DNA from 4 places in the Paenibacillus sp. FSL K6-0108 genome. Region 1 is predicted to be linked to each of the others. Evidence: predicted binding sites of a transcription regulator. Region 1 holds the regulator's gene; each other region holds the start of a gene.

What was found. The regulator Rex, encoded in region 1, represses fermentation and respiration genes when NADH is low (regulators of the CRP and FNR family bind a similar motif). The targets are predictions, from matches to a motif close to TTGTGAAATATTTCACAA.
Region 2: a site for Rex is predicted at 3,774-3,791, ahead of MHB49_RS31690 (formate/nitrite transporter family protein). Genes of this name have one in related genera too.
Region 3: a site for Rex is predicted at 3,548-3,565, ahead of adhE (bifunctional acetaldehyde-CoA/alcohol dehydrogenase). Genes of this name have one in related genera too.
Region 4: a site for Rex is predicted at 2,415-2,432, ahead of MHB49_RS32370 (cytochrome ubiquinol oxidase subunit I). Genes of this name have one in related genera too.

Annotation. Positions count from the first base shown of each region.
Region 1 covers NZ_CP150288.1:4,869,667-4,875,738, reverse strand. Annotated here, with positions in the region: gene dinG (ATP-dependent DNA helicase DinG) at 1-2,223, shown strand, start outside; gene MHB49_RS21985 (redox-sensing transcriptional repressor Rex) at 2,456-3,109, shown strand; gene MHB49_RS21980 (amidohydrolase) at 3,096-4,400, shown strand; gene MHB49_RS21975 (DUF5590 domain-containing protein) at 4,442-4,972, shown strand; gene MHB49_RS21970 (hypothetical protein) at 5,276-5,803, shown strand; gene MHB49_RS21965 (AAA family ATPase) at 5,796-6,072, shown strand, end outside.
Region 2 covers NZ_CP150288.1:6,974,834-6,980,905, reverse strand. Annotated here, with positions in the region: gene MHB49_RS31710 (ABC transporter ATP-binding protein) at 1-160, shown strand, start outside; gene MHB49_RS31705 (ferric iron reductase) at 250-1,062, shown strand; gene MHB49_RS31700 (glutathione peroxidase) at 1,247-1,729, shown strand; gene MHB49_RS31695 (FAD-dependent oxidoreductase) at 2,288-3,649, shown strand; gene MHB49_RS31690 (formate/nitrite transporter family protein) at 3,878-4,732, shown strand; gene MHB49_RS31685 (molybdopterin-dependent oxidoreductase) at 5,196-6,072, shown strand, end outside.
Region 3 covers NZ_CP150288.1:5,136,156-5,142,227, forward strand. Annotated here, with positions in the region: gene pflB (formate C-acetyltransferase) at 1-313, opposite strand, end outside; gene adhE (bifunctional acetaldehyde-CoA/alcohol dehydrogenase) at 855-3,467, opposite strand; gene MHB49_RS23375 (Crp/Fnr family transcriptional regulator) at 3,897-4,613, shown strand; gene MHB49_RS23380 (hypothetical protein) at 4,699-5,412, opposite strand; gene MHB49_RS23385 (hypothetical protein) at 5,606-6,072, opposite strand, start outside.
Region 4 covers NZ_CP150288.1:7,141,591-7,147,662, forward strand. Annotated here, with positions in the region: gene cydB (cytochrome d ubiquinol oxidase subunit II) at 1-892, opposite strand, end outside; gene MHB49_RS32370 (cytochrome ubiquinol oxidase subunit I) at 876-2,291, opposite strand; gene MHB49_RS32375 (tetratricopeptide repeat protein) at 2,722-4,020, shown strand; gene MHB49_RS32380 (glycosyltransferase) at 4,017-4,892, shown strand; gene MHB49_RS32385 (glycosyltransferase) at 4,894-6,072, shown strand, end outside.

The DNA.
Region 1 (6,072 bases):
CGTCAGCTCGCCCTGAACGTGAGTGACTGGACCGATATAGGCTCACCACGCGATGAGCGACAGGGTAACCCGCTGGAAGGCGTAAGCTTTGAACAGTTTATGGATCAGGTTAGAGATAACCTGAAGGAGACATTGGACCATTATGAGGAGCGTGAGGCGCAAACTCAGATGTTCAGCAGTGTACGACAAGCTTTGGATGAAGAGAAACATCTATTGATCGAAGCTGGAACGGGTACAGGTAAATCACTTGGTTATTTGTTGCCTGCCATCTATGAAAGTGTGAAACAGGAACAGAAAGTCATGGTCAGCACACATACCATCAACCTGCAGGAGCAATTGAGAGAACGGGATATACCTATGCTGACCCAAGTGGTTCCGTTCCCGTTCAAGGCAGCGGTGTTCAAAGGACGGGGGCATTATCTGTGTCTTCGCAAATTTGAGCATAAAATCAATAAACGTGAATTTGCTACACCGAAAGAGGATTATTTTACAGCAGCTCAGATGATTGTCTGGCTTACCCAGACGGAGTCTGGAGACGATGAGGAGCTTAATCTAAGCGGGCGCGGAGGAGACTTCTGGGAGACGGTACAGAGTGAGTCCGAATCCTGTCTTGGACGTTCCTGTCCTTGGTTCCGCAAATGTTTCTATCACCGGGCCAAACATGAAGCCGGGCTGTCCGATATCGTGATTACGAATCATTCGAAATTGTTTACAGATGTCAAAGCAGCACATCAGCTGCTGCCAGCCTACGAAAGTCTTGTCATCGATGAAGCACATCATCTGGAGGATGTAGCCGGTAAACATCTTGGTCTTCATATGAAATATTTCACGTTGGTTCATACACTGACCCGATTGTTTAAAGATAGCCGTAATGGCCAACTGCCTATGCTTCGTTCTCAATTGTCGGGTCATGAAAATTCGGTACAGTGGGGCTCCATGATTGATCAGATGTTCCCGCTTGCCGTCGAAGTTAAAGAAATGTGGGATCGACTAAGCGATACCTTGTTTGGCCTGCTGCCTGAACGCAGCGATGCTTCTCCTGGCGAGACAGGACAATTCTCTCTTCGACTGAAGCCTTCGCAAAAACCAGCCAAATGGCAGGAATTGCAGGATGCTGAGAACCAAATCTATGTCACTCTAGGGGATTTGATTCGTAAAGGCGACAAGCTGCTGCTTGAAGTAAAAGAAGATCAGGACGATTATCAGTCCGATAGTCTGATTACGGATATCTCAGGGCTTCTAAAGGATTTGGCGACGATCAAAGATAATCTGCGTTTCTTCATGCGCATGGATGATGCCAATACCGTGTACTGGATGGAGGCCAGCGGCCAGTTCCGCAGTAAATCACTGCAACTTTATGCTGTTCCTGTCGATGTCAGTGCACAATTGAAGGATATGTTCTTTGATAAAAAGAAAAGCGTTGTGCTCACATCGGCTACGCTCTCCGTTGACAAGTCATTTCAATTCATGATCGAACAGCTGGGCTTGCAGGAAGCTGCCGAGAATAACCGTCTGTTAACGTCCATGCTGCCGTCACCGTTCAATTATCGCGAACAGGCTCTGCTCGTCATTCCGCGTGATTTCCCAAGCGTGAAGGGCAGCGTAGGCGATGCCCACTTTGTGGATATGCTCGTGCACTCTCTCGCGGAAACGGCTATCGCGACTCGTGGACGCATGATGGTGTTGTTCACCTCCTACCGTATGCTGCGTCAGGTCTATGACCCGCTCAAGGAGGCCTTGTCAGGCAATGATATATCTTTGCTGGGGCAAGGGGTGGACAGCGGCAGCCGTTCCAAGCTTACACGCCGCTTCCAGGATGCAAAAGCGACGGTTCTTCTTGGCACAAGCAGCTTCTGGGAAGGGGTGGACATACCCGGAGAGGCTCTGACCTGTCTTGCGATTGTCAGATTGCCATTCCAGCCCCCGAATCATCCATTGGTCGAAGCGAAGAGCGAGCTTTTGCAACAGCAGAAGAAAAACCCGTTTATGAAGCTGTCCGTGCCACAAGCTGTCATCCGCTTCAAACAGGGATTTGGCAGACTGGTTCGTACAGGCAAAGACAGAGGCATTGTAATTGTATACGATACACGCGTTATTGAAGCGTATTATGGCAAGTACTTTTTATACTCATTACCTGGTCCCAAAATGGAGCACATGCTCACTGAGCAGATGGTTCCACGCATTTCGGAATGGCTCGAGAGACCAACCGATGAACAGCAATAAAATAACAGCTATAATCTGTAGCTAGCATGATTGCATGCCGTCATGGATTGGCGGTAAAATTGAGTAACCTCATTCATTCGTTTCATGGATATACGAGTAAAGTGAGTTAAGCAATTATCCATTCTATAACAAGGAGCACCCTGTTTAATTCAGTAATCATTTTTGCATCGTTTTAGACAGGGTGCTCCTCTTTTCATCTATCTATCGTGGCCTTGGTAAGGGGGAGCATTGAATGAAATCAGATAAAATTTCGGAAGCCGTGGTGCGTAGATTGCCTGTTTACTTGCGTTATTTGAATGAACTGCATCAGCGCGAAGTCAATACGGTTTCTTCACAAGAACTTGGACTGAGGCTGGATTTGAATCCTGCCCAAATTCGTAAAGACTTGGCTTACTTCGGTGACTTTGGTCGTAAAGGGATCGGGTATGACGTTTCATATCTCATCGAGAAAATCCGCCATATTTTAAAAATAGACCAGCAGATCAATGTGGCTCTTGTCGGAGCAGGTAATTTGGGACATGCTTTGTCCAACTATAATGCCTATCTCAAAGACAACATGAAAATAGTTGCTGTATTTGATGCCTACGGTCCGAAGATTGGGAGTCAAATCAACAGTCTGACGGTGCAGCCGATGAATGAATTAACGGATGCGGTCAAAAAGGATAATATTCGGATAGGCATTATCACGGTTCCCGATACGGAGGCCCAAAATGTCGCGGATCAGCTAATTGAGTCAGGAATTGAAGCAATTCTTAATTTTGCGCCAACCATCCTGAAGACTCCGCCGCATATTCGCATTCACCATGCCGATTTTACGACAGATCTGCTTAGTCTTGCTTATTATTTGGAAAATGGAAAGGACGACGAGGAAGATGACGACAAATAGATGGGTCATTCACAACGGCAAATTTGCCGTGAGTGAGGGCACGGATTGGAAAGTAGTCAAAGGTTACATGGTCATAGAGAATGACAAGATTGTGCATATTGGTGAGACGTTGCCGGAAGGAGACGAAAACCTGACAAAGGTGGACGGAAAAGGACTGCTCTTCTTGCCGGGTCTGATCAATACGCATGGTCATGCAGCGATGTCGCTTCTGAGAGGTCATGGTGATGATCTGGCGTTACAAGTATGGTTGCAGGAGAAAATGTGGCCAATGGAAGCCAAAATGACGTCTGAAGACGTATATTGGGGCACGTCGCTATCCGTGCTTGAAATGTTGAAGGGCGGAACAACGGCGTTTCTGGATATGTATGATCATATGGATCAGGTGGCGAAAGTGGTGGAACAATCCGGCGTTCGGGCTGCTCTGGCACGTGGAGTAATCGGTCTTTGCTCAGAAGAAGAACAACAGCGCAAACTGGAAGATTCCGCAGCATTTGCCCGTCAATGGAATGGACAAGCAGATGGAAGAATTACAACTGTAATCTCTCCACACGCACCTTACACTTGCCCTCCGGATTACATAGAGAAGCTGGTACAGGTAGCTCATGACCTGAATCTGCCTTTGCATACGCATATGTCTGAGACGCTTCGTGAAGTGGAGCAGAACGTGGCTGATTACGGACTGCGTCCGGTTGAACATCTGGAGAAATTGGGCTTCTTCTCCCGTCCATCTCTGGTTGCGCATGCAGTGCATCTGAATGATGAAGAGATCGAGATTCTCGCACGGCATGATGTAGCCGTTTCCCACAATCCAGGCAGTAACCTGAAACTAGCTTCGGGTGTTGCGCGTGTACCTGATCTGCTGAAAGCAGGCGTGACAGTGTCCCTGGGAACAGACGGTCCGGCAAGTAACAATAACCTGGATATGTTTGAAGAGATGAGACTGGCTGCATTGATTCATAAAGGGGTATCCGGTGACCCTACGGCAGTTCCAGCAGGGGAAGCGCTGCTGCTCGGAACTTCGTACGGTGCCAAATCCATTTTCCTGAATAATACAGGTGCTCTGCAATCAGGCATGAAGGCCGACTTCATCGCGCTGAACATCGAACAAGCCCATTTCTATCCGCATACGGATCTAATTTCCCATACGATCTACTCGGCATCGGCCAAAGATGTGGAGCATGTGTGGGTAGATGGTAAACAAGTGGTTAAACATGGGGAGTGTCTTACAATGGATGAAGAGCGTATTCTGCGTGAGTCTCAACTGGCATTTGACAGTCTGCTTGCCCGTTAATTACAAGGACAGCAGCGTCATAGGGAAAGGAAGTTCGGCTTTTGAAGAAAAAAAAGAAGTGGATATGGATTTCGCTGCTGCTCCTGGTTCTGATTCTGTTTGGACTTCAGCGTTATTATATCTATGTTACCCAGGATCAGCGCAAGGAAGAGGCATTGGCCATACAGGCAGCCCAGGAACAGCTGGGGATTACGTCACACGAAGACCTGCGTAAGTATGTTTGGGGGCAAAAAGACGGTGGAGACAACATATACTGGACCCTGATTGGCAAAGATAAGGATAACCAGGATGTCTTGGTGTGGATTAAGTTCGATGAGAACAACAAACCTGTGACGGGGACCAATGCGGTGCACGGTGAACTGTTGAAGAACGGCATGTCTGAAGCTCAGATTCGAAATCGGTTCAGCTCAGAAGTTCCAGGTGGAGAGATCAAACGAATTATGCCAGGTGTTGTGAATGGAATCTATGTATGGCAAGTGTATTATAACGATGATACTCATAACTATTATCGGTTTTACCGCTTTAGTAACGGGGAACAGGTAGATCTGGTCTATACGATCCCGAATAGCTAGAATCAGCAAGCTTACTATCATTTGAAAAGAATACATTAAAGAACCGGCAGACGGAAACCCGACTGGACCGGTTCTTTGACGTGCTTTCCTGATCATTTTGGATTTGAATAGTTAAAATTATTAATTTATTCATATTTTCGCCTTAGATATTGTATATACGATGTGATATACTCAAATATGTATTCAAGGATACATCATACACAAATAAATCCTGTCAGGCACATCACAGGATATTACATGCCTGTATTCATATTCTTGCCTACAAGCTACAAGATGGGCCAAAATTTAGGAGGGGTAACTCACTTGAAGATAAAAGTATTGCCTATTGCTCTGACTGCCGTCATTTCAGCCGTTGTGTTGTTTGGAGGTTGGTTTGTGTATCGTCATGTGGCTTTGCAAAGCCCAATTGAAAAGATGGTTACCCAGTACGATGGGGTCAATAATGTTCAATTAACTATTAACCGCAATGATGTACAATTGAAACTCGATTTGCAGCCGGATGTTGATCTGGGCAGGTTGGTACAATATATTCACAAAGAAGGACAGACCTTGATTGGTTCTCGTTCGTTGAAGCTGGATGTGGTGGATCATTCCAACGAAGCGTTGGAAAGCTGGTGGGGAAGCGCGATGTTTACCGTAGCTCAAGCGATGGAGAACAAGCAATACACCGAGATTACACCGACCTTGTCTAAAATGGCTACAAATGGGATCAAGGTAAACACAGCCATGGATGACAATAATGTTTATGTCAGTCTCAGAGATGGAGATGCCAGCAAGTTTATTATTCTGCCGCGTGTGCCCGGTCAGATAGGAGTGTGGCCTAATGCCTAAATGGACAAAAGAAATTGCCATTGGATTTGTACCCGTATTGATTATTTTTCTTGCTTTTATCGGTGTAAATATGATTCCCATTCTGATCGCAGCAGTGTTTGTGGGTGCTCTACTGTTCATGATGCAAATGCGCGGTGGAATTACGGTAGGAGCGGGCCAGGAACGCAAACGCAAGAAAAAAGGGCCTTCCAAGCTGACGTTTGAAGAAATTGGTGGTCAGGAGAGTGCGAAGCAGGAACTGCGGGAAGCGCTTGATTTTCTTATTCGAC
Region 2 (6,072 bases), 2.1 Mb from region 1:
CGTGATTGATCCACGTTCCGGTGTACCACTCTGCTTGCCTTATGCCCTTGCGGGTGAACGCCAACAATCAGCACCTCCAGAACAAATGGTCATGAACAGTGCAATGGTTCATGCTGCTGGACGGACAGAGCAACGCGTTCGTCACGCGACAGGAAGTTAATGTAACGGGCCATATGTGGTCCTAAACTATAGAATGAAGCCGCTGTGCATGATGCACGCGGCTCATTCGCATTCAGGGAGGTCACAGGAATGGGAGAAATCAATTACACCTGGTTACAGCAATATGGACGAATCACAACCAGAACGATCGACGAACCGGTCTTTGAGATGCCTTTGACGGCATTAAAACATCCAGAGAAGGCCAAACTTATGCTGGAAGCGTATAACGAGCATCTTCGGGCCGATTCTCTTCGCTCAGCAGCTGTTTATTTCATGCATTCGGTTCGCGGACTAATGATGGGGGTCCACTACATGACAGCGTTATGTGACACCTATCTGGATCTATCCCTGGAGAATATACATATGAAGTTGGAGGTCAAGGATGGCCGCCCGGCGATTGGTTTTCAACTGAATGATGCAACCGAGCACTCGCATCCGATTGGGGTGAACGGTCCTGATACTCTTTCATCTTTCTGGCGTAATGAGGTGTTGACGTCTTATTACAGTGAACAGCTGCGTCCGATGATTGAAGGGGTGGCTGTTGCTGGAGGAGCAAATCCGGGTCAGATGTGGGCCCAGCTCGCATCCATGCTTAGATGGTTCAAAACGACAGCGTTAAAGATGAATATCACGGAGACGGAACGTGAAGCGGTTATACAAGGGTATGAGCATGTGATTGCTATGCCGCCAGAGATTCTCGGGTTGAAAAAGAACCTGCTTACCTTCAAACCGGTGGAGATTGATAATCCGCATCAACCTGGAGAAACCATGCTAATGAAGCCAGTCTGCTGTTTGCACCATCAGGTGTATGGCGGTCAGAACTATTGCTACAGTTGTCCCAAACTGACCAAGGCAGAGCGGCAAGAGCGGTATGATGCTATTATGGCGGCGAAGTCAGGTTAAAAGAAAATATGTCCATGTCGATGGACGAAGGTTTTTACGATATGAACTTGAGCACGGTTTAATCACAGATTTGGTAATTGATCGCCTCAGGTTTATAATATGGAGACAGGCTGTGTGCCGCATGGTCATATGGTACAGTACATACAGCAGCCCACCTACATCATACTCATGGGAGGAATCAGTCATGTCCGTATATTCGTATCAGGCGGTAACGACCGCAAATCAGGAAGTTCCACTCGATCTGTATCAAGGCAAAGTGTTGGTCATCGCCAATACAGCCAGCAAGTGTGGACTGACTCCACAATACGGTGAATTGCAGAAGTTATATGATCGCTATCGTGATCAAGGCTTGGTTGTACTGGGTTTCCCTTGTAACCAGTTTGGCGGCCAGGAGCCGGGTACAAGTGAGGAAGCAGAATCCTTCTGCCAAATCAACTATGGCGTTAATTTCCCGGTGTTTGCCAAGGTCGACGTAAATGGTGAAGATGCACATCCATTGTTCAAGTATCTGCGTGAGCAGCAACCTGGTGTTGGTGAAGACAACAGCATCCAATGGAATTTCACCAAGTTCCTCGTGAATCGTGAAGGTGAAGTTGTAGGACGTGTTGAACCCAAAGAATCCCCAGAGGACATGACCGCAGAGATTGAAAAGCTGCTTGGTGTATAAAAAATGAATGAAGAAGAGGATGTCCCATAAGTCATGAATATGACGGGGGCATCCTCTTTTAGTGTCATTTTGTTTTAATGAACCTGACACACGCTATTCGCTCCCATTTGCCCAGATCTGAGATCTAACGAATTACAGAGACGTTATTTCGTCGATTCACTTGATTTTTTAGGTTTTTAAGCCCTTTTATGACGAAAAAGCGTTACTGAGGTTCGTTAAATCTTGCAACCGTTGATGATCTGCCTTTTAAGGTGCGGTAGGTTCGTTAGCGCTTGGAGCGAGGCGGAATTCCTTTTGAGACAGCCCCTTTTTTTTGAGCATAAACCAGCTACAAGCAGGGAAAACTGAAGTTTATAAAAATGAGTCGATTTCGGAAGAAAAACACATTCGACAAATTTATTTTGAGCAACCCCTTGTAATGTGAAAAAGATCACATTATAATAAGTGTATAAAGTGAAATAAATCACATACCACTATTCACTTAGTAGTGAATTTTTTCACAACATCAATGACGTTATATTCAATTTCTTATTTATATATTTCGAGGAGGAATTTTTTATGAAAATCGCAGTTATCGGATGTACCCACGCAGGAACCGCAGCCATCGTTAACACCGCCAAATTGTACCCGGATGCTACCATCACGGTATATGAGCGCAATGACAATATTTCCTTCTTATCTTGCGGTATTGCGCTGTATGTGGGTGGTGTGGTGAAAGATCCTGACGGATTGTTCTACTCTTCGCCAGATCAACTGGCCGGCCTTGGAGTTGTTACCAAAATGCTTCATGAAGTGACTGCCGTGGATACTGAGGGACATACACTTCGGGCTAAAAACCTGAAAACCGGGGAAGAATTTGAAGATACCTTCGATAAGCTGATCGTAACTACAGGTTCTTGGCCTGTCGTACCGAAGTTGGAAGGCATCGAGATGGACAACATTTTACTTTGTAAAAACTACAATCATTCCAACACCATCATTGAGAAAGCCAAACATGCCAAACGCATTACCGTGGTTGGCGCAGGCTATATCGGCATCGAGCTTGTGGAAGCTTTCCAAATGAACGGCAAGGAAGTTACATTGATCGACAGCGTGGATCGGATTCTGAACAAATATCTCGATCCCGAATTCACGGATGCCATTGAAGAAACGTTGACTGGACACGGCATCAAGCTGGCGCTGGGCCAAACCGTACAGAAATTCACCGGAGAGAATGGCAAAGTGAACAAGGTCGTTACATCCAAAGGAGAATTCGAAACGGATCTCGTTATTCTGTGCATTGGTTTCCGTCCAAATACCGAACTGCTCAAAGGGCAAGTGGATATGCTGCCAAACGGAGCAATCATCGTAGATAAATATATGCAAACCAGCCAAAAAGACGTCTTCGCTGCTGGAGACAGCTGTGCAATTCATTACAACCCAACCGGCAAGGCAGCGTACATTCCACTGGCAACCAATGCAGTGCGGATGGGTACACTTGTAGCGCGGAACCTGGTTCGTCCTACGACACCGTACATGGGTACACAAGGAACATCAGGTATCAAAATTTATGAGCAAAATATTGCAGGTACTGGCCTGACGGAAACATCTGCAGCTGATGAGGGGCTGATCGTTGAAGCGGTAACACTTGAAGATGCATACCGTCCGGAGTTCATGCCAACGGCCGAGAAGCTGCTTCTGAAAGTGATCTATGAACAGGCTACTCGGCGCATTGTTGGTGCACAGGTGATGTCGCAAGCTGATCTGACACAATCGATCAATACAATCTCTGTCTGCATCCAGAACAACATGACGGTAGATGAGCTGGCCTTCATCGACTTCTTCTTCCAGCCACATTACAACAAACCTTGGAACTTCCTGAACTCGGCTGGTCTTCAGGCGTTGCCTCCAGTAGAATTAAAAACACCAGCGATGGTATAACCAAGCAATGGTATATTCAAAATATCTAAGAACTGCCGCATTCATTCTGCGGTAGTTCTTTTTTTGTTTTTTCTGCACATCAAGCAAAAGAAAACAGAAGGATTAAAATGTTAGTTTTCAGACTTTGTGATAAAAGTAACAAACCTCCCGAAACCTTCGCGATACAATGAACATATCAACAATAGAAGTTGCTGATGATGTCCATGAACTATGAAGGAGAGGATCGTTATGGCAGCAAAAACACCTCTTGAGGTTGCACAATATACGGCGCATACGGGGATGAAGAAAGCTCAAAATCCGGTGTCCTCCGTATTGATACTCAGTTTTCTGGCAGGCGCTTTTATTGCGCTCGGATTTCTGCTGGATATTCGGGTCATTGCCTCTGCTCCGGCCGAGTGGGGCAGCTTGGTTAATCTGATTGGTGCGGCAGTATTCCCGGTAGGTTTAATCTTGGTGCTGATTGGCGGCGGGGAGCTGCTGACAGGAAATATGATGGCCGTTCCACTCGCGACGATTGCACGCAAGCTGTCTGCGGGAAGCATGTTGAAGAATCTCACCTTAGTAACGATCGGTAATTTCCTTGGGGCGATCTTTGTGGCCTATGCGTTCGGGCATGTGCTTGGTCTGACGGCAGAGGGGGCTTATTTGACCAAAGTGGTGGATATGGCTGGACACAAACTGGATGACAGCTTCCTTCAGGCTTTTATATCCGGGATCGGGTGTAACTGGCTGGTAGCTCTTGCTGTCTGGCTGTCTTATGCATCGGATACGATGAGCGGAAAAGTACTGGGCATTTGGTTTCCAACGATGGCCTTCGTGGCTATTGGATTCCAGCACGTTGTCGCCAACATGTTCCTGATTCCTGCGGCCATCTTCGAAGGGCATTATTCATGGGGGCAATATATTATGAATTTTATTCCGGTATGGCTGGGGAACCTGACGGGAGGGGCACTATTTGTAGCGGCTGCCTACTGGATGGTGTACCTGCGCAAGCATGAGCCGGAAGTGAAGCCTGAGGTGGTCATGGCTGCGGCCCAGCCCGTGGAGACGGAAGCCAGAACGATGTGGAGCAAGCAGGCGTAGCGGTATATTCCGAGTAACCGTGATACGAGTGCAATGACGAGCGCGAAGGTAAACCGAAAGGTTAAACAGAATAGTAACAGAAATTGGCGATTCTAATCTCGTTCAAGTCATGGCGGCTGTCCTGTGCTGGCTGTGACGGACGAGAGATGAAATCGCCTTTTTTTTGATCAACACATTTTCACGCAAAATAAATTCGCCATGACAAGGTTCGGGGGAACGAAACCTGTTCATGGCGAATTTCGGGAGTGGTCCATGATATGGCATGAGGAGGAAGTGGGGAAACACTAACCTAATGCCTTGTTGTTAATTTACCCCTGAATTTGGAGATTGAATCAAGGGGAAATAAGATTTTTTGAAAAAGATTTGGAGCGGTTGTGGCGATGAAAAAAGACTGTTCTCTTTACGCGGTTACCATGAAGAAGATATGATATGAGGATAGCTTTGAAGGGGGAGGAACTTGTATATGATCGATCAGGAGAATGGTATATTTCCGGCGGTTTGCCCGCTCGATTGTCCGGATACTTGCGGCCTGCTGCTTCATAAGGAGAACGGCAAAATTGTGAAGGTAGCGGGCAATCCGGACCATCCAATTACAAAAGGCGCCATCTGTAACAAGGTTCGAAATATGACGGAGCGGGTGTATCATCCCGAGCGGCTGCAATATCCGATGCGACGTATCGGGGCCAAGGGCGAAGGCAAGTTTGAGCGGATCAGTTGGGACGAAGCCATCGGCGAGATTACGGCAAAATTCAGTTCGCTGGCAGATGCCTACGGACCGGAGAGCATCCTGCCCTACAGCTTCTATGGAAACATGGGCATTCTTGGTGTGGACGGCATGGATCGTCGATTTTTCAACGCGCTAGGTGCGAGCAAGCTCGAACAGACCATCTGTAATGCAGCGGGAAATACTGGCTGGAAATATACGATGGGTGCGAACCGGGGGACCTTGCCCGAGGATACAGAGCATGCGGATGTCATTCTGGTGTGGGGAGGCAACATCGTCAGCACCAATATGCATCAGGTTGTTCTGGCCGAGAAAGCCCGCAAAAAAGGAGCCCAAATTGTCGTCATCGACGTCCATCGCAATCGGACCGCCCAATGGGGAGACTGGTTCATTCCACTTTACCCGGGTACAGACAGTGCATTGGCACTCGGATTAATGCATGTATTGTTTGAGCAGGGACTGACGGATGAGGCTTTTATGCAAAAGTATACCGTTGGCCATGAGGCACTGCGTGATCATGTCCGCAGCTACACCCCTGAGCGCGTTGCACGTATTACAGGCGTACCGGAAGCGGATATCATAAAGCTGGCTGAGCTGTATGGCAACGCACAGGCAG
Region 3 (6,072 bases), 270 kb from region 1:
CCGTTTGAACACCAACAATCTGCTCTTTGGATTTATCCAGATAACCTGGTTGGTGAGAAACAATCGTCGCTGGCGTATTTACGTCAACATCGAGTACCCCGCCGTTATCGCGCTCTTTTTTGGTCAGATCGGATACGATATCCCATAACTCTTTTGTATTCTGAGTTGCACCTTCAAGAAATGCTTCGTCGCCATAGTAAGGAGATAAGTTGTGTAGCAGAAAATCATTCACATCTACGGTTTTCGTCCATGTTCCTTTGGTAAAGTTTCTCCAGCCTGTTTGTTGTTTGACATCTTTTTCGATCACCGACATAGTAATCCCTCCACAAATTTGGATTTCCGGACACATGACAGGATGCTTCACTCGTCTCATCTGTGCCCAGAGCCGCGATTAATGTGATAAATTTCACATATGAGCCGGAACATGTTCTCTCTACTTGGGAACCGGAACCGCGGATGAATGTTTTTCTTACATTTTCAGTATACGTCTTCGCTCTTTCAACATCTGTGATTTTTATCACAAAGTTTGTGACCATCCTCACTTCACCTATGCTGTGTCCACATTGAACCCTGCGATATTCACACTTAGCCACTGCGCGGGCAGAACAACTTCCGATCGCTGTTACCCCCGGATTTTTTTGATTCACTTTTTCAAAGGTGAAAATCCGGGGATAAAGGCGAACGCTTCGCTTCTTCAGTTTTTTCTGCCCTCTCCGTTATCGTGTGAATACCTGGTTCAAAAAGGAACATCACGGATTCCGTTATACCTTTTTTTATAGGAAAGACGGCAATCGGGGCTCCCCTTACGGGGAACCCTGACTATATTTGCCTAAAGCCTGCTTTTACATTGGTGGTTATTCAAACTTGCCGTAGAATGCGTTGCGGTACACGTCTGCCAGTTCAGTCACCAGCGGCAGTTTTGGATTGGCTGTTGTACATTGGTCCTCGAATGCGCGGTCTGCCAGATAATCGACATGTGCCTCAAAGTCTTTGGCATCGAATCCGATTTCCTGGAACGACTCTTCAATACCCAATGTTTTGTTCAGTTTGCGAATGGCATTGATGAGACTGGTTACCCCTTCTTCTGTCGTACGTGCAGGCAATCCCAGAATGCGGGCAATTTCGGCATAACGCTCATCTGCCACAAAGTGCGAATATTTCGGGAACGATGCAAACTTCGTCGGTTTTTTCGCATTGTAGCGAATGACGTGCGGCATCAGAATCGCATTGGTACGTCCATGGGCTGTATGGTACTGACCGCCCCATTTATGTGCCAAGCTGTGGTTAATGCCCAGGAACGCGTTGGCAAAAGCCATACCGGCAATCGTCGAAGCATTATGCATTTTCTCACGAGCCAGTTTGTCACCTTGCAACGCCGATTGCTCCAGGTATTGGAATACCAGTTGGATCGCTTTGATCGCGAGTCCATCCGTGTAATCATTCGCCATAACCGATACATATGCTTCGATGGCGTGAGTCAATACGTCCATACCCGTGTCCGCAACAGCGGTTTTAGGCAGGGAGTATACAAATTCCGGGTCTACGATCGCTACGTCCGGTGTCAGCTCGTAGTCTGCCAGTGGATATTTGGTATTGCCTTGATTTTTATCTGTAATAACCGCGAACGATGTGACTTCAGATCCGGTACCCGATGTTGTTGGAATAGCGACAAATTTTGCTTTTACACCGAGACGTGGATATTTGTAGATACGTTTGCGGATATCCATGAATTTTTGTTTCAAGTCGTTGAAGTCTGTGTCCGGATATTCATAGAACAGCCACATCGCTTTGGCAGCATCCATCGGTGATCCCCCGCCGAGTGCGATAATGCAGTCTGGCTGGAAGCGGCGCATCATTTCCGTACCGCGGTCTACCGTTGTCGTCGATGGATCGGGTTCGACATCAGAGAACACTTCAATGGCTACCGGCATTTGACGTTGACGCAGATAGTGCTCTACTTTTTCCACATAACCGAGTTTGACCATCATCGCATCCGTAATAATGGCTACACGTGTGATGTCCGGCATTTTGGCAAGGTACTGTGTTGCTCCTTTTTCGAAATAGACTTTGTTTGGTACTTTGAACCACTGCATATTCACGGTACGGCGAGCCACCCTTTTCACGTTGATTAAGTTCACAGCGGTCACGTTGGAAGAAGTCGAGTTCCGGCCATACGATCCGCAGCCCAGTGTCAGTGACGGCATGTTGGTGTTGTAGATGTCACCGATAGCGCCGTGTGTGGAAGGTGAGTTTACGATAATCCGTCCGGTTTGCAGGCGATCTGCGAATTTGCCAATGACTTCTTCGTTCGTCGAATGAATAACCGAGGAGTGACCCATGCCGCCAAAAGCAACCACTTCTGCTGCACGCTCAATCCCTTCAGATGCCGTTTTTACTTTGTAACAAGCCAGTACCGGGCTTAATTTTTCAGCCGACAATGGGAACTTCGTGCCTACCCCTTCAATCTCTGCTACGAGAATTTTGGTGCCAGCTGGAACTTCAATACCGCACATTTGTGCAATGCTGACTGCTGATTGACCTACAATTGCTGGGTTCACCGCACATTTCTCAGCGTTAATCGCACCTGCAGTCAGTTTCGCTGCCTCATCCTTGTTGACGAAGTAACAGCCGTTCGCGATCATTTTCTTTTTCACCTGGTCGAAGATCGGTTCTTCGATGATGACTGCTTGCTCGGAAGCACAGATCATGCCGTTATCGAACGATTTGGACAAAATCAGATCCGTTACCGCTTGATTGATATCTGCGCTTTTCTCAATAAAGCAAGGTACGTTACCTGGTCCTACGCCCAGTGCCGGTTTACCACAGCTGTATGCCGCCCGTACCATGCCTGATCCGCCTGTTGCCAGAATGAGCGCCACATCGTTATGATTCATCAGCGCGTTTGTACGATCCATGGAAGGATCATCAATCCACTGGATACAATCCGCTGGAGCACCATGCTTCACTGCAGCATCTCGCAGAATTTTGGCAGCTTCCCGGCTACAGTTCTGTGCAGATGGGTGGAAACCGAAGATGATCGGGTTACGCGTTTTGATGGAAATTAGTGCTTTGAACATCGTGGTGGATGTCGGATTCGTTACCGGGGTAATCCCCATGATGATGCCAACTGGCTCCGCAATTTTCTGAAAGCTTTCGTATTCGTTATCTTCAATAACCCCTACGGTTTTGTCATATTTGATGCTATGATACACATATTCTGTTGCAAATATATTTTTCGTGATTTTATCCTCATACACACCCCGGCCTGTTTCTTCCACGGCCATCTTGGCGAGCATCATATGTTTGTCCAGACCTGCCAGCGCCATCGCTTGCACGATACGGTCAATCTGTTTCTGATCCATGGACATGAATGCTGCATGTGCTTTATTCGCTTTGTCAATTAACGTTTGAATATACTGACCTGCTGTCGGTTCTTTTACTGGGGCGACTTCGTTCTTTACAGCCATCTCCCTCATCCTCCTAAAGGTTCGTATTGGTTTGTCTCTCTTCTTTACATTCACATCGTATCATGGGGAAAGAGTTAATTATGTGATTTTTTTCACAAAGTATAACAAATTTAATTTAAGTTTTTTAGTGTCCCTCATCGGGTCATTTTCACTTCCTATTTAAACTATAGGGCTGTACTATTCATCCTCCCCTTTATAAAGTGAATTTAATCACAATGTTTGAAATTTCGCCATTTTTGCCCCCTTTCCATGCCCCTCAAACGGCAAGATTAGGTATATACTGAACTTAAAAATTGAACCACCGCAATTTGTACCGTCCTTCCCAGCCCGAGATAGTGCCTGAACAGGACGGCAACAGTTTGCGGCGAACCTCGGGGGCCAGTCCAGCTGCAGAAGGCCGTCCGATGGACACAAAGGGGAGATAGACTTATGAGAGAACAACTGAGTGTACTGGAAAAACGCGGAAATACCACCTGTTTCTCGGACGTAAATTTCAATCATCTGCTCGTAACAATGAAAGACAGAACCTATCCGGAAGGAACCCATCTGTACTGGGAAGGGGATGTCTCTGACAAACTTTATTATATGAAACGGGGCCGTGCCCAGATCACCAAATCCACGGATGAAGGCAAGGAACTGATCATGTACATGTATCAATCTGGTGATATGATTGGTCAGGCTGACCCGTTCTTTGGCTCGAAACACAGCTTTTCTGCAGAAGTGCTGGAGGATAGTGAGATTGGTGTACTGGAGCACAAAGACTTGGAAATGCTGATCTGCCAGCATTGTGACTTTGCCATCGACTTTATGAAATGGATGGGCATCCATCACCGTTTGACCCAGACCAAATTCCGTGATCTGATGTTGTATGGCAAACCGGGCGCACTCTGCTCCACGCTGATTCGATTGTCCAATTCTTATGGCGAGCCTCACGGAGAACATGTCATCATTCATAAAAAAATAACGCACACAGATCTGTCCAATATGATTGGAGCAACCCGTGAAAGTGTCAACCGCATGTTAAGCGACCTGCGCAAAAAAGACGCCATTGAATACGATAACGGCATGATTGTCATCAAGGATCTGCACATGCTTCAGGGCATCTGTCACTGTGAATTGTGTCCCAACGAGATTTGCCGAATCTGACGTTTTCCCTTTCTGTAACGGTCCTGCATTCAAACCAATATAAAAAGCCCATCTTCTCTCAAAGAAGATTGGGCTTATATTATGCTCAGGATACAGTAGTCAGCTCAAGCTTTACTGCATCACGTGGATTCAACTTCATGTCCAAACCGTTTTCCATCAGTTCCTTGTCATTCACCATGATCATCCAGCGTTGGTTCATCCGGGGAATTACATTTTCAACAGAAACGACGAATTTGTTGTTCTCCGACATTCTTACAATCCCACTGGACTTCAATACATCACGCACAGTACATTCCTGAACATACACCCCGGCATATTGACGATTGAGATTTGGCATAATATTTCCACCGCTCACCTTGAGTAATGTTGTCTGGTAAGCAACATCGTCCCCCCCACTGTCAGCGGCTTTTACATATATGATCACTTCATCTTTGACATGAAGCTCCATGTCCCAATTTTCCGGGTCAATATCCTTGCCATTCAGTTTGACCGCCCAGATAAGTGAGGAATCCAGCGAAACTTCCCCAACAGATTGGATCCGCTTGCCATCTGCCGTAAAATCGACAAGTCCACTGTTCAGCAGTGCTTTCTTGAGCGTCAGACCTTCACTGAAATCTCTCTTAATGGACTTCGTTGCGTCAGGCAAAAAAGTACTGCCATCTACTGCCACAGTAATCGTATTCTGCGATTCGGTCTCCTTAACGATTGGCTGTTCGGAAGGCTGTGTCTCGCTACACCCGGCTAATATAACCAGAATAAGCAGACATATACCTATGTAACCGGGGATTCTCTTCTTCATGTAGGAACACCACCCTGCGTAAAATCATTCACCCTGTTATCCATAACCTTTATTATGGCACAAAATTCATGCAAAAAAAGTGTCAATGCCGTTACTTTTCATCCATTAGCGTCCATAACTGGTTGATACAACACAAAGAGCCTGCAAGCAGGCCCCTTGATCCGGAATATCATAATGTCTTCTGAGTAAATCGTTACTGGACACAAGCCTGCATGTAGGTACGGCCCCCGTCTCCATCCTTCAGATACGGGTTGAGCCCAAAGAACTGTTCCTCCGACACATAAACGCCTGTCAGCAAACGCCCTTCAAGTAGTTCACCATCCACCTGTACACATAAAGATGGTGCATCCACGTATTCTTGATAGAGCGGAATTTGACCAGATGAATGATGCACCTTGGATACCTTGCCCTGCTCATGCAGCGGGCGTTCAGAGAAATAGGTAGGTACAATGTAACGAGCAATCACATCCAGCTCCTGTACCGTGTAGAAGGTGTCATCACCCAGCCAGGGCGCGAACATGCGAATCTTCTCATACTGTGACCATACAATCGCCTGGAGCAGCATTTCCGCTTGAATCAAACGGCCTTCGCCCACATTCAGATACATGTGTTCTTCATGAAAGGTTGCTTTGGCCTGACCCCCAATAGAATCGGGTTTTC
Region 4 (6,072 bases), 2.3 Mb from region 1:
CACCGGATGCCGCATTGTAGACTGTCAGGTCAAATGCCGATCCCATTGAACTCACCATGACCCTTGGAAACAGACCGATAAACACGGAGGCAAACGCGATGGCAATAACAGCTCCCGTCATGCCGAAGGCCCAGGCTTCACGTTTCTGACGTACAAAGTAAGTCGCCAAACCCAATGAAACAGCTCCCAAAACAACCATAATCCAGAGGGCCCAGCCGCGTACGGCAAATACATCGGTCATGTAGTATGTCATTACGGCGTAGACCGCGAGAATTGCGGCCAGCGGCAGCATCAGTTTTTTGACCGTATTCAGGGCACGCTCCCTGAGATCACCGACAGTCCGCAATGAAGCAAACAGCAAACCATGCACCAGACACAACAATGTCACGCTCAACCCGCCTACCACCGTATACGGATTAACGATGTCCAGGAAGCCTGGACGAAGCTGCATCTGCCCATCAATGGGCAGGCCTTTCATCAACGTAGCGAAAACAACCCCGAACAGGAACGGCAGTAAAGCACTGGAGACCACGATGATGATGTCCCATGTTTTGCGCCAGCGTTCATGTCTCATCTTGCTGCGGAATTCAAAGGCTACTCCGCGACCGATCAAGGCCAGCAGCACCACAACCAGCGGCAGATAAAAACCGCTGAACAGCGTGGCATACCAATGCGGGAAGGCTGCAAACATGGCACCTCCGGCCGTGATCAGCCAGACCTCATTGCCATCCCAGAACGGACCGATCGAGTTGATCAGGGTACGGCGTTCACGATCCGTTTTACCGATAATCGCAGTGGACATGCCCACACCGAAATCAAAACCTTCCAGAAAGAAAAAACCAACAAACAGGACGGCAATCAGCAAAAACCACAACTCACTTAGTGACAACAGAATAACCCCCATCCACGCCGAACGGATCGGCCGATTCATCATGTTCCTCCGGCTTTTCGACTGCGTACGGTCCTGCCTTGATTTCACGAACGAACAGATAGACCATCACAATGCCGAGAACCGTATAAGCTGCTGTAAAAGCAATAGTGGAGAACAAAATCTGTCCTGCGCTTACGTTCGGGGATACCCCGGCTGCGGTCGTCATATAACCGAATACTGTCCACGGCTGCCTTCCCACCTCAGTCATAATCCAGCCCGACGTATTGGCTATAAACGGCAGGGAAATGGCAAACACCATCAGACGCATAAACCACTTGCCTGCTCCCTCCAACTTCCGGCGCAATGCGAGGAATGTACCGTATACAGCCAGCAAAATCATTAATCCACCCGCAGCAATCATGATGCGGAAGCTCCAGAACGTCGTTCGTACCGGTGGAATGTAGTCACCTGGTCCATATGTTTGTTCGTACTCGGCTTGCAGTTCCTTCATGCCTTTGACACTGCCGGAGAACTTGCTGTAGGACAGGTAACTGAGCAATCCGGGGATTTTGATTTCGCCGGAATTCTCCTGTTTGTCCGGATCGATAGCAGCCACCACTGTCCATGGCGCAGGGTCTTCCGTCGTCGTCCATGTCCCTTCACTGGCGGCCATTTTCATCGGCTGGGTTTCCACCAAATATTGCGCCTGGAAGTGACCCGAGAAGGCAACCCCCAGCGAGGAAACCAGGCCAATAATGATAGCGATGTTAAACGATTTGCGGAAAATCTCTACATCCTGCTTCTTCATCAGCTTGTAGGCACTAATCCCGGTGACCACAAATGCACCCGTCATCAATGCACCAAAGATCGTGTGCGGGAACTCCACCAGCAGTTGACCATTCGTAATCAGTGCAAAAAAATCATTCATCTCGGCTCGGCCATTATTAATCTCGAAGCCCACCGGATGCTGCATGAATGAATTGGCTGCCAGAATCCAGAGCGCGGACAGGAATGTGCCGACAAATACCAGCCAAATACAGGCCAAGTGCACTTTTTTGGACAAGCGATCCCATCCGAAAATCCAGAGTCCGATAAAGGTAGACTCCATAAAAAACGCCAATAAGGCTTCCACAGCCAGTGGCGCACCAAATACATCCCCGACAAAACGGGAGTACTCCGACCAGTTCATACCGAACTGGAATTCTTGCAGAATACCTGTGACCACACCGACGGCGAAGTTGATCAGGAACAGCTTACCCCAGAATTTGGCCATCGTTTTGTAGACTTCCTTACCTTTCACTACGTACAACGTCTCCATAATCGCTACCAGCAGCACCAGGCCGATAGACAGCGGCACAAAAAAGAAATGGAAAATCGTTGTGAGCGCATATTGGATACGCGATAACATAATCGGATCCATACCGTTACCCCTTCTTTCTGTTCACATCGCAGTTTGTCGTATTCGGCATGGAAGCTGCACCTTCGCTGTCTGTCCGCCAAATACGCTTGATGAACGTATTGTGCCAGATAGACTATTTTATACATGTGACAATTATCACAAACCCTGCCATGACAGCAAAAAAAAGTGATGATGGTCACACAATAGATAAAATTAAGCCTAATCTTTCGGCTTGTCAGCTTCGTCTATTCACGGAAGATGCTCATGTTTGGGACGGAACGCCCATATGTTAGTGTCAGGCATAAAATACGCTGGGCAAAAAAAGGCATTACATATTGAATCATTGGATTCATTGATATCATTCAAAGCAGCGCCAATCCGGCATTTTTCAGATGGTGCTGCTTCAATCCATGAACGGACAAAAATGCAAATCAAGGGAGGTGATTCATCGATGGAAGAGCTTCCTCCGATCCCGGACCTGGAGCCTCATCAAGGGGTAGATGCAGAACAATCAAGTACGGCCCTGCCTGCCTTTCGTTATGTTCTTTTCCCCCGTAAGGGAGGATGGTCTGCTTTTCCCTACCCAGACATCGCTGCTCTGATGGTCGCGGAAGGGCCTGTCTACTATGTCAGCAGCCTGGATCGCTCTGAGGAAATGCCTGCGAATATCACCGTTATCACGCTTCCCGAAGCAGAACAATTGCTGCAGGAGCCACGTACGGTTGCCGTGGTTGCCCATCCCTACTGGCTGACCGCCACAGCCTCGCTCCATCCAGAGCTCTGTATTGCACTTCTTCCCGAACCGGTTGGTGAAGAAGCGGAGTCCCCCTTATGGGAGAGCTGTATCTCAAGACTGGTCGGGATCGCCGATCTGGTGGGCACCACTTCAGAAACGCGCTACATGAAGCTGGTATTCCAGGGTGTACGCGCCATCTGGCTGAATGGAGAGGATACCTCCCCTGCTGGTGTCATGCAAAAGGATGACCTTGAAGTCCCTCTCCGGGACTATGAACTGCTATTCCTGCAAGCGCTGCGGCAGACCCTCTCGGGTGTTCCGGATACGGTCACCCCGCTGCAATGCAGTGTGCGGGCCGACTTCTATCGTCAGCTTCGGTCCAAAGCTGGAGCGCATGAGACGATTTCCTTTTTGCTGGCAGCCTATGAATATGTGCTAGAGGATTCCAGAGCGGCCGCTTCACTCAAGGAGGCCTTCTCCCACGCCGTATTAAACGGGCGCAAGGATTGTGTAAGCTCCCACTATCGATTCCTATCCGCGATTTATGCGAGGGCCGGGGAAATCGAGAACGCGTTACAGGTGTATGGAATCAGCGCAGGCAACGAACAGGAACGTCACCATTATGAACAGCTCTGCCGCTGGCTGGAGGCCGGGGAGGAACAGCTTGTCCGGGCAGAACTGCTGCACCTGAATGATGATTACGGAAATGCATTGCATATTCTGGATGAGCTCGGAGGCGAAACGGCACGACATTGGAAATTTCGTATCTATCAAGAGACTGGGCGTGTGGAAGACGCATTGGATTTGGTGCACGCAGTGGATATTCAGGATAGCCCCAGCCGACAGGGTTATCGTCAGTTGTCGGGTCTGGCCCTGGCGCTGCGTGGAGAACGTCATGGGGCGGTGAGACAATTTCTGGAGACGGCACTGGAGGATGAGGATGCTCTTGCGCGAATCGTCGAGATGGAGCTGTTGGATCAAGCCGTCCAGCAATTGCTGGGGGAGGTGCCATGATGTTGGACCCGAAGAAGCGCAGACAACATGTGAACGGACCGATGGTGCATAGGAATATACGATCCGAAACGACGCCTACCCCAAACGAAACGCCTGATTCTCTGCTGGCAGAACCAAGAAGCCCCGAACTCGGAGAGCCTTTCTCCATACGTCGGGTTCGCAAGGGTCAGAACAACAAGCTGACCGCCATGCTTCAGGTACGTAACGAACGCGGGCGATATCTGGAGGAAGTGCTGGACGATCTAAGTGAATTCGTGGATGAAATCGTCATTGTGGACGATGCCAGCACAGATGGAACACCCGGTATATGCAGAGCCTACCCAAAGGTCGTTCGTCTGGAAGTGTTGGAAAAGCCGTTATTTGCAGAGGAATGGCGATTGCGTAATGCCCTGTGGCAGGCAGCGGCCGGAACCTCGCCAGATTGGCTGCTCTCGGTGGATGCAGATGAGTTATACAGCACGGAAGCCAAGAAAGCGATGCGCGCCCTGATTAATCAGGAACATGCAGACTGGATTGCTTTCCGCTTCTACGATATGTGGGGCGGACGAACCCATTATCGGGAGGATAACCTTTGGGGGCTTCACCGTCGACATACCGCTTCCCTTGTTCGTTATATGCCCGGTTACCCCTATTTTTACCCGCAGCAAAATCATCATGTGCCTCGCCTTCCCTTGCCCTGTACTGTATTGCCCGGAATCAGCACCGAATTGAAGGTTCAGCATCTTGGCTGGGCAGGAAGTCTGGAGGATCGGGTTCGGAAATATTTGCGTTACAAACGAATTGATCCACACGGCGAGTGGGGCAGTCTGGAACACTATGAATCGATTCTTGATCCCGAGCCCCGACTGGTTCCATGGAAGGAGGAGCAGTAAGATGGGCGTGGTCAGTATATTGGCGCACAGCTTCATCGATGGATATAACCGGGAATTCAGCCGGGTGTTCGGTGGCGGGCTGGAGCGTTACGTCCTTGATTTGTGCAGCGTAATCCGCGGATTGGGACACAGTCCAGAGGTGCATCAACTGTCCTATTTTGAAGCATTTCAGACCCGCACGGAACAGATCGATGTATATGGGTATGCCTACGATATGAATGATGTACCCGAGGCCTTTGCCCGAATGGCTGCAGCAGCACGGGGACCTGTAATCTATGCCAGCTGCCTATGGCAGCCCATTACCTACAAGCCAGGCAGTCTCGGCATCTGCCACGGGATCAACTGGGATCGCCCCACGATGCCGCTTGAAACCAAGCAGCACGTCGCTGAACATATTCAGCTGGCCTTGGACGGACTTGTACGCATCGTGTCGGTGGATTCGCATTTTCAGACCTTTTGCCGTGCTGCTTGTACGTTTACCGATCCGGGTCAGGTTGTACTCATTCCCAATGCAGTGGATACCTCCTACTTCACGCCTGCACCGCCAAGGCGTACGTTTGAGCATGAACAGGAAGAAGAGTGGCTCGCAGCATGGAAGAAGGATCTTGCAAGTCAGGAAAACCACAATGAAGCCGTTATTTCGGGCTTGAATGCTGCTTCAAAGGTCGAGGAAAGAAACGAAGGAGACGGCATAATCTGGGCGGACAGATCAGAAGTAACAATAATTGCAGAGGAACTGGACTCCGGGGCTATAAGACAAGGTCGGGCTGGTCAGCCAAATGAGCTGCCGGGTGAATACCTGAAGCAAGACGATGATACAACGGCGTCAATCCATGTGAATCCTTCACGTCCACTTCGCATTTTATATCCGCGCCGCATTAGCATGGAGCGAGGCATTATTCCGATGATGCTGTCAGCCGATCGGCTGCTTGGTGCCTTTCCTGATCTGGAGGTCGAATTTGCCGGAGAGCTGGTGGAGGGAAGCACAGTGGGCCGATCCTTTCGCTATTGGCATCGCACGCACCCCCATGCGAATCGCATTAAACACCACACGTATGATTTTCGGGATATCCGGGAGGCCTACCATCAGGCAGATATTGCCGTGATCCCGACCGTCTTCTCGGAAGGAACGTCCTATGCCTGTCTGGAGGCGATGAGCTGTGGGCTACCAGTGATTGCT